Linked DNA regions of Streptomyces venezuelae. The protein of the gene in region 2 interacts with the protein of the main gene of each other region in a pairwise test. Links are inferred from orthologs where the notes say so. Each region holds a gene or a part of one and is shown on either strand. Other genes may lie near its edges.

Region 1 (5,602 bases), 1.1 Mb from region 2 along the record:
CTTCAGGCCATACCCATGTCGGCCGAAGTCACAAACCTGGCTCGGAGCTACTGATGTCTGACGTTACGCGTCCCCACCGCACCGCCGCGGTGATCCCGGCCGCCGGCCGGGGGGTACGCCTCGGTCCCGGTGCCCCCAAGGCCCTGCGGGCCCTCGGCGGCACCCCGATGCTCGTCCACGCCGTACGCGCGATGGCCCGCTCCCGCGCGGTCTCCCTCGTGGTGGTCGTGGCCCCGCCCGCCGAGGCCGCCGAGGTGCGCCTGCTGCTGGGCGAGCACGCACTGCCCGAGCGCACCGAGCTGCTGGTCGTCCCCGGCGGGGAGACCCGCCAGGAGTCCGTCCGCGCCGGCCTGGACGCGCTGCCGCCGGACGTCACCTCCGTGGTCATCCACGACGCGGCCCGGCCGCTCGTCCCCGTGGACACCGTGGACTCCGTCATCGAGGCCGTACGCGACGGAGCGCCCGCGGTGGTGCCCGCGCTGCCCCTGGCCGACACGGTCAAGGAGGTCGAGCCCGGCAGGCCCGGCGAGGCGGAGCCGGTCCTCGGCACGCCCGAGCGGGCCCGGCTGCGCGCCGTGCAGACCCCGCAGGGCTTCGACCTCGACACCCTCCAGCGGGCGCACGCCGCGATCGCCGTCGACGGCGAGGGTGCCACCGACGACGCCGGGATGGTGGAACGGCTCGGTGTCACCGTCGTGGTGATCCCGGGCCACGAAGAGGCCTTCAAGGTCACCCGTCCCCTCGACCTGGTCCTCGCAGAGGCCGTACTCGCCCGCAGGAGGGCCACCGATGGCTACTGATCCCACCGCCCCCGCCGTTCCCGCTGCTCCGGCGATCCCGCTCGTCGGCATCGGCACGGACGTGCACGCCTTCGAGGCCGGCCGCGAGCTGTGGTGCGCCGGCCTGCTCTGGGAGGGCGAGGACGGCCTCGCCGGGCACTCCGACGGCGACGTCGCCGCCCACGCCGCCTGCGACGCGCTCTTCTCCGCCGCCGGCGTCGGTGACCTCGGCGCGCACTTCGGCACCTCCCGCCCCGAGTGGTCGGGCGCCGCCGGTGTCACCCTTCTGGCGGAGGCGGCCCGTATCGTCCGCGCCGAGGGCTTCGAGATCGGCAACATCGCCATCCAGGTGATCGGCGTACGCCCGAAGATCGGCAAGCGGCGCGAAGAAGCGCAGAAGGCGCTCGCGGCCGCCGCCGGCGCCCCCGTCTCGGTGTCCGGCACCACCACCGACGGGCTGGGTCTCACCGGCCGCGCCGAAGGGCTCGCCGCGATCGCCACGGCCCTCGTGTACCGGACGAACCGGGCCTGATCCCTCGTAGCGGCCGTACATCTTCGGCAACAAAGGTGCCCCGGGTCCCGAAAGGGTCGCGGGGCACTGCTACAGGGCCACTACCCTGGATGCCGTGACTATTCGCCTGTACGACACCAGCGCCCGGCAGATCCGCGACTTCACCCCGCTCACCGCGGGCTGTGTCTCGATCTACCTGTGTGGCGCCACGGTGCAGGCCGCCCCGCACATCGGGCACATCCGGTCGGGCCTCAACTTCGACATGATGCGCCGCTGGTTCGAGTACCGGGGCTACGAGGTCACCTTCATCCGCAACGTCACGGACATCGACGACAAGATCATCACGAAGGCCGCCGAGCAGGGCCGTCCGTGGTGGTCCATCGGCTACGAGAACGAGCGCGCCTTCAACGACGGCTACACCGCTCTCGGCTGCCTCCCGCCCACCTACGAGCCGCGTGCCACCGGTCACGTCACCGAGATGGTCGAGATGATGCGCGGCCTCATCGAGCGCGGCCACGCCTACGAGTCCGAGGGCAACGTCTACTTCGACGTGAAGTCCTTCCCCGGCTACCTCTCGCTGTCCCGCCAGGAGCTCGACAACATCCGCCAGCCGGAGAGCACCGGCGAGACCGGCAAGCGCGACCCGCGCGACTTCGCCATGTGGAAGTCCGTCAAGCCCGGCGAGCCCTCCTGGGAGACCCCCTGGGGCCGCGGCCGTCCCGGCTGGCACCTGGAGTGCTCGGCCATGGCGCACAAGTACCTCGGCGAGGCCTTCGACATCCACGGCGGCGGACTCGACCTGATCTTCCCGCACCACGAGAACGAGATCGCCCAGGCCAAGGCCTTCGGTGACGAGTTCGCGAACTACTGGGTGCACAACGCCTGGGTCACGATGGCCGGCGAGAAGATGTCCAAGTCGCTGGGCAACTCCGTGCTCGTCTCGGAGATGGTCAAGCAGTGGCGTCCGATCGTCCTGCGCTACTACCTCGGCACCCCGCACTACCGGTCGATGATCGAGTACAGCGAGGAGGCCCTGCGCGAGGCCGAGTCGGCCTTCGCCCGGATCGAGGGCTTCTACCAGCGCGTCATCGAGAAGGCCGGCGGCCCCGTCGAGCCGGCGGCCGAGGTGCCGCCCGCCTTCGCCGAGGCCATGGACGACGACCTGGGTGTCCCGCAGGCCCTCGCGATCGTCCACACCACCGTCCGTCAGGGCAACAGCGCGCTCGCCGCCGACGACAAGGACGCGGCCATCGCGCGCCTGTCCGAGGTGCGGGCCATGCTGGGCGTCCTCGGCCTGGACCCGCTCGACGCCCACTGGGACGGCGGGAACGGTTCCGACCGCGGCGAGGAGCTCCACGGCGCCGTGGACACCCTCGTCCGACTCGTCCTGGACCAGCGCGAGTCCGCCCGGGCCCGTAAGGACTGGGCGACCGCCGACGCGATCCGCGACCAGCTCCAGCAGTCCGGGCTGGTCATCGAGGACAGCCCCACGGGTCCGCGCTGGACGCTCGGCCCCCGCTGAGCCCGGGCAGCTGAGCTTGGTGTGCTGCCCGGAGCTCCGGGCGGCACACTCTTCATACGTACATACCGCAGCACCAACGAAAACAGGTAGAAGTCATGGCCGGGAACAGCCAGCGCAGGAACCGCCGCACGTCCAACAAGAAGGGCGCGACGGTCGGCAGCGGTGGCCAGCGGCGCAAGGGCCTGGAAGGCAAGGGCCCCACGCCCAAGGCCGAGGACCGCAAGAAGCACAAGGCCAACCGCATCGCCAACGCGATGGCCCGCCAGGCCGCCAAGCGCCGTCCGGCGCCGCGCCGCGGCGGCCCCAAGGGCACCAGCGAGATGGTCGTCGGCCGCAACCCGGTCTTCGAGGCGCTGCGCGACGGCGTCCCCGCCACCACCCTCTACGTCCAGCAGTTCATCGACAATGACGAGCGCGTCCGCGAGGCCCTCCAGCTCGCCGCCGAGCGCGGCAACATCAACCTGATGGAAGCCCCGCGCCCCGAGCTCGACCGCCTGACCAACGGGCTCAACCACCAGGGCCTGGTCCTGCAGGTCCCGCCGTACGAGTACGCGCACCCGGAGGACCTCACCGCCGCCGCCTACGACAACGGCGACGAGCCGCTGATCGTGGCCCTCGACGGTGTCACCGACCCGCGCAACCTCGGCGCGATCGTGCGTTCCGTCTCCGCCTTCGGCGGCCACGGCGTGGTCATCCCCGAGCGCCGTGCCGCCGGTATGACCGCCGGCGCCTGGAAGACCTCGGCCGGCACCGCCGCCCGCACCCCGGTCTCGCGCGTCACCAACCTGACCCGCGCCCTCCAGGACTACAAGAAGGCCGGCATCACCATCGTCGGCCTCGCGGCCGAGGGCACGCACACGGTCAACGACCTGGACGAGCTGGCCGGCCCGGTCGTGATCGTCGTCGGCTCCGAGGGCAAGGGCCTCGGCCGTCTCGTCGGCGAGAACTGCGACTACCTCGTCCGCATTCCGATGCCGGGCGGTGCCGAGTCCCTCAACGCCGGTGTCGCCGCCGGCGTGGTCCTCTACGAGGCGGCCCGCCGCCGCGCCGACCGCGGCCGGGTCTGATCCCCCGGGCGAGGGATCCGCACGCGGCGGATCCCTCGCGCAACTGATCCACTTGGCTCACGGGAGATGACCCGTGAGCGTGTCACCCCACCCGATTCGGGCGGGGTGGCTTGATCTTGACGGGTCTCGGACACATCACTGGCGTCAAGGCAGTGTCCTAAACACTGATCACTCGGTTAGATGAGTGTGGACACCAGAACGTCAGGGTTCGACGACCAGCCCGCGCTGAGCATGGTCAAGGTGCCGTGCGACCCCGCACAGGTCATCGTCAACCACGCCAGCTTCCGCGTGCGGCTCGCACCGAGCCCGAGCGCGCGTTCCAAGCCCGCGAAGGCCCCCGGCCGCGCACCCGTTCTGGGTGGCGCCGTGGTGGCGGCCGCCGGGGCCACCCGCCGCCGGGCCCCCGTGGTCTGGAGCGGCAAGTCCGACGCCGGCGACGCCGCCGCCATGGGCGGACTGCTCCAGGCCGTCCGCGAGGCCGGCCGCGGACACGACGAGTACGACGGCGGCACCACCCAGGTCATCCCCCGCGTGGACCTGGCCCACGACCTCGCCGAGGACACCCTCGCCACGCCCACCGTCATCGGGCAGCGCAGCTACGGGGACCCCGCCGAGACCCGCCCCCTGGCCGCCGTGCGCGACCTGCACCACCAGCAGGAGCCGCCAGGCTCCGGTCCCGGGGCCGACTCCCGCCGGACCGGATCCGACAGCCGCGGCCAGGCCTCCTACTACCCCGGCCGCCGGATGAACCTCGGCGTCGTGCTGCTCCCGCTGCGCGTCTTCCTCGGCTTCATCTCCATCTACGCCGGCATGGGCAAGCTCTGCGACCCCGTCTACTTCGACGGCGGCGAACGCGGCTCCATGGTCACCTGGCTGCACACGCTGAACCCCTGGGCCCTCGCCGAGCCGCTGCGCGACTTCGCCCTCGCCCACCCGGTCGGCGCGGGCCTGAGCGTGGCCTTCCTCCAGGTCGTCGTCGGTGTGCTCACCGTCTTCGGCCTGTGGCAGCGGTTCGCGGCCTGCTTCGGGGCCCTGCTGTCCGCCGCACTGCTGATGACGGTGAGCTGGAAGACCGTCCCGGCCTACGACGCGCCCGACATCATCTACCTCGCCGCCTGGTCCCCGCTGATCATCGCCGGCGCCCCGGTCTACTCCCTCGACGGACGCCTCGCCGGCGAGGCCTGGCGGACCCTCGGCCCGCGCTCCGAGATCTGGCGGCTGCGGCGGCGCGTGCTGCGCCGCGGGGCCGTCATGGCCGCCGTCGTGTGCGGGCTCACCCTGCTCGTCGGTTCGCTCCTCGGCGGCGCCGTCCGCTCCTCCACCGTCGTCACCGTCCCCGGGCCGGGCGAGGCCCCCAGCAACTACCTGCCGGGCCGTCCGCTGCCGCAGCAGGCGCCGGCCGGGCGGCAGCCCGGGCAGCAGCAGCCCACGAAGCCGCCGGCCAAGGCGGCCTCGCCCTCGGCCAGTGCGACCGAGCCCGCCACCAAGTCGGGGAAGACCGCGTCCGGCAGCCCCTCCAAGGGAACCTCGGGGACCCGCTCCGAGTCGCCCGCCGCGACGCGCGGCACCACCGGCAAGCAGCAGACCCCGCGCAGCACCCCCCGCCAGTCCTCCTCGCCGAGGCAGCCGTCCTCCTCCGCGGGGAGCAGCACGGGCGGCGGGGCTCCCGCCCCCAAGCAGCCGGGCCTGATCGGCGGGCTCATCGGCTGACATCCGCGGACCT
Region 2 (5,606 bases):
TTGGCCGCCGAGACGCCGACGAGCAGCGCGCCCGCGAGACCCGGTCCGGCCGTGACCGCGATGCCGTCGAGGTCACGGGCGCTGACCCCGGCCTCCTTCAGCGCGCGTTCGATCGTGGGGACCATCGCCTCCAGGTGGGCCCGCGAGGCCACCTCGGGCACGACGCCGCCGAAGCGGGCGTGCTCGTCGACGCTCGACGCGATCGCGTCCGCGAGCAGGGTGGTGCCGCGGACGACGCCGACGCCGGTCTCGTCGCAAGAGGTCTCGATGCCGAGGACGAGCGGTTCGTCAGCCATTGCTCTCACTGCTCTCAGTTCGTGCTTGTGCGGGGTCGGTCAGTCGCATGACGAGCGCGTCGACGTTGCCGGGCTGGTAGTAGCCGCGCCGGAAGCCGAGGGGCTCGAAGCCGAAGCGCTCGTAGAGCTTCTGGGCGCGGGTGTTGTCCACTCGTACCTCCAGGAGCACCTCGGCGCATTCGAACGCGGTGGCGGCGCGCAGCAGGTCGGTCAGGAGCCGGGCGCCGAGCCCGGTCCCCCACTGGTCGCGGGCGGCCGCGATGGTCTGTACGTCGGCCAGGTCGCCGGCGGCGGCCAGTCCCGCGTAGCCCACCAGCCGGCCGGCCGCGTCCTCGGCGACGACGTAGTGGCGCGTGGCCTGCGGGCCGCGGGCGTGGGCGAGCTCGGACCAGAACATCCCGGCGGACCAGGCGTCCTCGGGGAACAGCTCGTGCTCCAGTTCCAGTACGGGTCCGATGTCCCACCAGCGCATCTCGCGCAGGGTGTGGGGGGTCGCCGGGGTCACTGCGGGGTGACCACCTTGTAGTTCTTGGGTACCTGGGCGTCGGGCCGGCGCAGGTAGAGCGGGGTCGGAGGCAGGAACTCCAGGCCGGCGGCCAGTCGTTCGGCTGCCAGTGAGGCGAGCGCGGCGGCCGACTGGTGCTCGGGGTTCCGGGCGTCCGTGAACACCTCGGGGTACAGGAGGGCGCCCTGGCCGACCGCGGGCAGGCCCGCGACCTGCTGGGCGATGTCGGCCGGGCGGTCCACGGCGGGCTCGCCGACGCGCGTGCGCGGGTCCTCGTACCGGGCCCAGTAGACCTCCTTGCGCCGTGCGTCGGTGGCGACGGTGAAGGGGCCCTCGACGCCGGCGGTCCCGGCGGCGTACGCGAGGCCGTCGAGCGTGCACAGGCCGTGCACGGGTACGCCCAGCACTGCGGCGAAGGTGGAGGCGGTGACGAGGCCGACGCGCAGCCCGGTGTAGGGGCCGGGACCGACACCGACGACGACGCCGGTGACGGCTTCGAGCGTGACCCCGGCCTCGGCGAGGACCTTGTCCACGGAGGGCAGCAGGAGCTCCCCGTGGCGGCGGGCGTCGACCTGGTTCGACTCGGCGACGACGGACTCACCGTCGTGCAGGGCGACGGTGACGGCGGGCGTGGCGGTATCTACGGCGAGCAAGAGCACGCGAACAGCCTACGACTCCGGCGGCCGCACCCCTTGCGGCCGGTCTCGGAGCAGGGCGGCTGCTACCTTTCGACGGGGTACCGGACGTGGTATCGGTCGGCGCGGAGAGGTGGAGCAAGGTGGCACGCAGTTCGGGAATCGTGGCCGGGCTCACCGCCGCGGCGGTGGCCGTCGTGGGCTTCCTCGGCTACCAGGCTTCCGCCACGGCGCCCGCGCGTCCCCCGAAGGCCGCCGCGCAGGAGCCGGCCCCCGCCGCGAGCGCGGCCGCCAAGCAGGACCCGGCGAAGCCGGCGGCCGTGCCCGAGGGTTCCGGTACCGGCGTGCGCGTCGTGTACTCGGTGGGCCAGAAGCGGGTGTGGCTGGTCGGCGACCCCGCGCAGCCGCCGAAGACGTTCACGGTGATGCCGAGCACGGTGCACCCGAAGCCGGGCACCTACACGGTCGGGTCGCGCTCGGGTTCGGTCACCGGCTCGGACGGCGTGCCGATCGAGCACGTGGTGCGGTTCGCCAGCGCGGAGGGTGTGGCGGTCGGTTTCAGCGCCCGCACGGACGGCGCGCTGCCGGAGCCCGACCCGAACAAGAAGACCGGCGGCATCCGCATGACCCGTGCCGACGGCGACGCCATGTGGGCGTTCGCGACGATCGCCGCGAAGGTCGTCGTCGTTCCCTGACGGATCGCCCTCGCTTCACCCGACCGGGTGAGGCCGCTCCGTCCCCGCACCGCTCCCGGTCAGAGAGCTAGGCCGCTTCGGATTCCGGAGCGGCCTCTTCGCGTGCCGTGTCGGCCGGCCGGCCCTGGTCCGTGGCGTACTCCCGTGCGGGGGGCGTCGAGACGGCGGTGGCGGCCACGCCGGCGGCGAGGAGCGTCCACATGGAGACGGTGGACGGGCGGGGTTCGCGATGTGCTCCTGCTGGTGCCGACATGGCTGCCTCCTGGACCCGGGACACCGTACTTAGGCATACCTAAGAAACTCTCGGTACCATGTCACCACGAGGGCCGCCGACAGCGCAATATCTTGCCGACGAGTTGTCGGTACGTTTACTCGGAGAGGACACCGGCCAGGGTGTCCAGCCCGGCCCCGGCGCTCCAGCGCGCCCCGACTCCGCGCACCAGGACCTCCCGTACGTCGTCCAGGACCTCCTCGTGGCCGACCGCCCGGGCGATCACCACGTGCAGCCGGTCGTCGGAGAGCTCCTCGACCTTGCCGTCGCCCCACTCCACGACGACCACGGACTCGGGCAGCGAGACGTCGAGGTCCAGGTCCTCCATCTCGTCCAGCCCGCCGCCCAGGCGGTACGCGTCCACGTGCACCAGCGCCGGTCCCCCGGTCAGCGAGGGGTGCACCCGGGCGATCACGAAGGTCGGCGAGGTCACGGCCCCGCGCACGCCCAGGCCCTCGCCGAGGCCCCGGGTGAGCGTGGTCTTGCCCGCGCCCAGCTCGCCGGTCAGCAGGACGAGGTCGCCGGGGCGCAGCAGGGCGGCGATCCTGCGGCCCAGTTCCTGCATCGCGTCCGGGGAGTCGATCGTGATCCGGGTCTCCGCGCCGGCTGCGGCCTCAGGTGCCGGCGCCTGGCTGCGCTGTGCTTCCAGCGGTACTTCTTCCATGCCCGCCAACGTTAGTCGCTGCGGGGACGGCCACCGCCCCGGTGCGCGCCAGCAGCTCGGTGAGCAGCCGCGTCACGGTCTCCGGGCGTTCCAGCATCATGAGGTGCCCGGTGGACTCCAGGACCACGAGGTCGGCGCCGGGCAGCGCCTCCTTGATGGCGACGCTGTGCGCGGGCGGGGTGATCATGTCCTTGTCCCCGGCGATGACCGTGACCGGCAGGTCCGCGAACAGCTGGAGGGCGGAGGTCTTGTCGTGGGTCTGGAAGGCCGGGTAGAACTCGGCGACCACGTCGATGGGCGTGGCCTCGATCAGCCGCTCGGCGAACCGCGCGACGCCGGGATCCACGTCCCGGGAGCCGAACGAGTACATCTTGATCATCCCGGCGAAGAGGTCGGCGGTGGCCCGGCGGCCCTTCTCGACCAGCTCCACCTGGGAGCCGAGCGCCTTGAGCACGCCCGGCAGGAGCCGGCGCACCGCTCCCATGCCGGCGGCGGGGAGCCCGTAGGTCACCTCGTCGAGGCGGCCGCTGGAGGTGCCGACCAGGGCGACGCCGACGACGCGGTCGCGGACGAGCTCGGGGTACTGCTCGGCGAATCCCATGATGGTCATTCCGCCCATCGAGTGACCCACCAGGATCAGCGGCCCCTCGGGGGCGGTCGCGTCGATGACGGCCTTCAGGTCCCGGCCGAGCTGGTCGATGCTCACCGGCTCGCCGTCCGCGTGGCCGAGGCCGCGGGCGCTGCGGCCGTGGCTGCGCTGGTCCCAGTAGACCGCGCGGACCACTCCGCGCAGGGCGGCGCGCTGGAAGTGCCAGGAGTCCTGGCCGAGGCAGTAGCCGTGGCAGAAGACGACGGTGGCCTGGGGTTCGGCCTTGCGCCGCAGGCGCCGCCGCTTGCCGTCCTCGGGGAGCTCGTCGACCTCGTAGTAGAGCTCGGTGGCGTCCTCGGCCCGGCAGATCCCCTCGGTGCCGCGCAGGGACCCGTAGTCCCCGGCCGCGTCGAGGGCGAGGCGTGCCTTCCTCCGCATGCCGCGGCCGACGGTGATCCTCTCGACCGCGACACCGGCCGCCGCTCCTGCGGCTATCACGCCGATGGCGGCGCCGGCCCAGCCGGCCTTGCGCCAGTTCTCGCTCACGCCGCCGCCCTCACTCCGCTCAGCCGCCCAGGTACACCCGGGGCACTCGTGCACCGATACGGGTGACGATCTCATACGCGATCGTGTGTGCCGCTCGTGCCCAGTCCTCGGCGGTCGGTTCACCGCGCTCCGCGTCCCCGAAGATGACGGCCTCGTCACCGGCGCGGGCGTGGTCCTCCCCCAAGTCGACCACGAACTGGTCCATCGCGATGCGCCCGGCGACCTGGCGGACCTTGCCGCCGACGAGCACCGGGCCGAGGCCGGACGCCTGCCGGGGGATGCCGTCGGCGTAGCCGGCCGGCACCAGCGCGAGAGTCGTCTCGGCGTCGGTGACGTAGTGGTGGCCGTAGCTCACCCCGTGCCCGGCGGGAACCGTCTTGACCAGCGCGAGGGAGGCCTTCAGGGCCATCGCGGGCCGCAGGCCCAGCTCGGCCGGGGTGCCGAGCTCGGGGGCGGGCGAGACCCCGTAGACGGCCAGTCCGCAGCGCACCAGGTCGAAGTGGGACTCGGGCAGCGTGAGGGTGGCCGGCGAGTTGGCGATGTGCCGGACCTCGGGCTCGACGCCCTCCTTCTCGGCGTACGCGAGCATGTCGCGGAACGCGGCCAGCTGGCGCTGGATCGAGGGGTGCCCGGGCTCGTCGGCGCAGGCGAAGTGCGACCAGACACCGGTGACCTGGACGGTCCCCTCGGCCTGGGCGGCGACGGCCGCTCCGACCAGTGCCTCCCAGTCGGCGGGCTGGCAGCCGTTGCGGCCGAGGCCGGTGTCGGCCTTGAGCTGGACGCGGGCGGTGCGGCCCGCCGCGCGGGCGGCCTCGCGCACCTCGTCGAGGGCCCACATTCCGCTGACGGCGACGTCGATGTCGGCCTCGACGGCCTCCCGCCAGGGCCCGCCCGGGGTCCAGAGCCAGCACATCAGCCGCCCCCGGATCCCGGCGGCGCGGAGCGCGAGGGCCTCGTCGGGCGTGGCCGTGCCGAGCCAGGTGGCACCGGCTTCCTGGGCGGCCTTGGCGCACTCCAGGGCACCGTGCCCGTAGGCATTCGCCTTGACCACGGCCATCAGCTCGGCCCGGGGCGCCCGCTCGCGCAGTGCGCGCACGTTCTCCCGTACGGCGTCAAGATCGATCTCGGCGTACACGCGCGTCGCTGTCTCGTTCATCGCCCACAGTCTCTCAGAACCCCGGCCGGGTACCCGGTGCGGGCGCCCGCTGCGCGGAGCTCCCGTCCGCCCGGCGTCCCTCCGTCCGGCGGACCCGGCCGGGCCCTGCCCTGATCCGCGCCGGCTCCGACCGGACCTGCGCGGGCTGCGCGCCGGGGCCCGCGCCTCGATCGCCGGAGAGGCCGCGATGCCCGCCCCGTCGGTGCCACGGGCACCTCAGCCCGGCCGGCACCCCGAGCCCAGGTCAGG

Evidence for each region.
Region 1: the proteins of tsaE (region 2) and rlmB interact in binary tests that used the Escherichia coli proteins (3 or more experiments, as listed by UniProt). The link is inferred for Streptomyces venezuelae from one-to-one orthologs.

What each region holds. Positions count from the first base shown.
Region 1 is NZ_CP029189.1:3,416,522-3,422,123, reverse strand. Bases 1,899-4,893 are described here. They hold rlmB (23S rRNA (guanosine(2251)-2'-O)-methyltransferase RlmB), read left to right. Parts: upstream 1,899-2,907; coding sequence 2,908-3,879; downstream 3,880-4,893. Other genes in these bases: DEJ51_RS14880 (DoxX family protein), read left to right, coding at 4,060-4,893; cysS (cysteine--tRNA ligase), read left to right, coding at 1,899-2,812. Outside these bases: ispD (2-C-methyl-D-erythritol 4-phosphate cytidylyltransferase), read left to right, coding at 54-800; ispF (2-C-methyl-D-erythritol 2,4-cyclodiphosphate synthase), read left to right, coding at 790-1,311; more of cysS, read left to right, coding at 1,406-1,898; more of DEJ51_RS14880, read left to right, coding at 4,894-5,589. UniProt on the Escherichia coli protein: Specifically methylates the ribose of guanosine 2251 in 23S rRNA.
Region 2 is NZ_CP029189.1:4,489,986-4,495,591, reverse strand. What follows is about bases 1,284-4,282. They hold tsaE (tRNA (adenosine(37)-N6)-threonylcarbamoyltransferase complex ATPase subunit type 1 TsaE), read right to left. Parts: upstream 3,067-4,282; coding sequence 2,500-3,066; downstream 1,284-2,499. Other genes in these bases: alr (alanine racemase), read right to left, coding at 4,221-4,282; DEJ51_RS20050 (alpha/beta fold hydrolase), read right to left, coding at 3,017-4,276; DEJ51_RS20060 (hypothetical protein), read right to left, coding at 2,199-2,384; DEJ51_RS20065 (hypothetical protein), read left to right, coding at 1,580-2,131; tsaB (tRNA (adenosine(37)-N6)-threonylcarbamoyltransferase complex dimerization subunit type 1 TsaB), read right to left, coding at 1,284-1,460. In the rest of the region: tRNA (adenosine(37)-N6)-threonylcarbamoyltransferase complex transferase subunit TsaD, read right to left, coding at 1-296; rimI (ribosomal protein S18-alanine N-acetyltransferase), read right to left, coding at 289-768; more of tsaB, read right to left, coding at 798-1,283; more of alr, read right to left, coding at 4,283-5,357; DEJ51_RS20040 (NAD(P)H-hydrate dehydratase), read right to left, coding at 5,602-5,606. UniProt on the Escherichia coli protein: Required for the formation of a threonylcarbamoyl group on adenosine at position 37 (t(6)A37) in tRNAs that read codons beginning with adenine.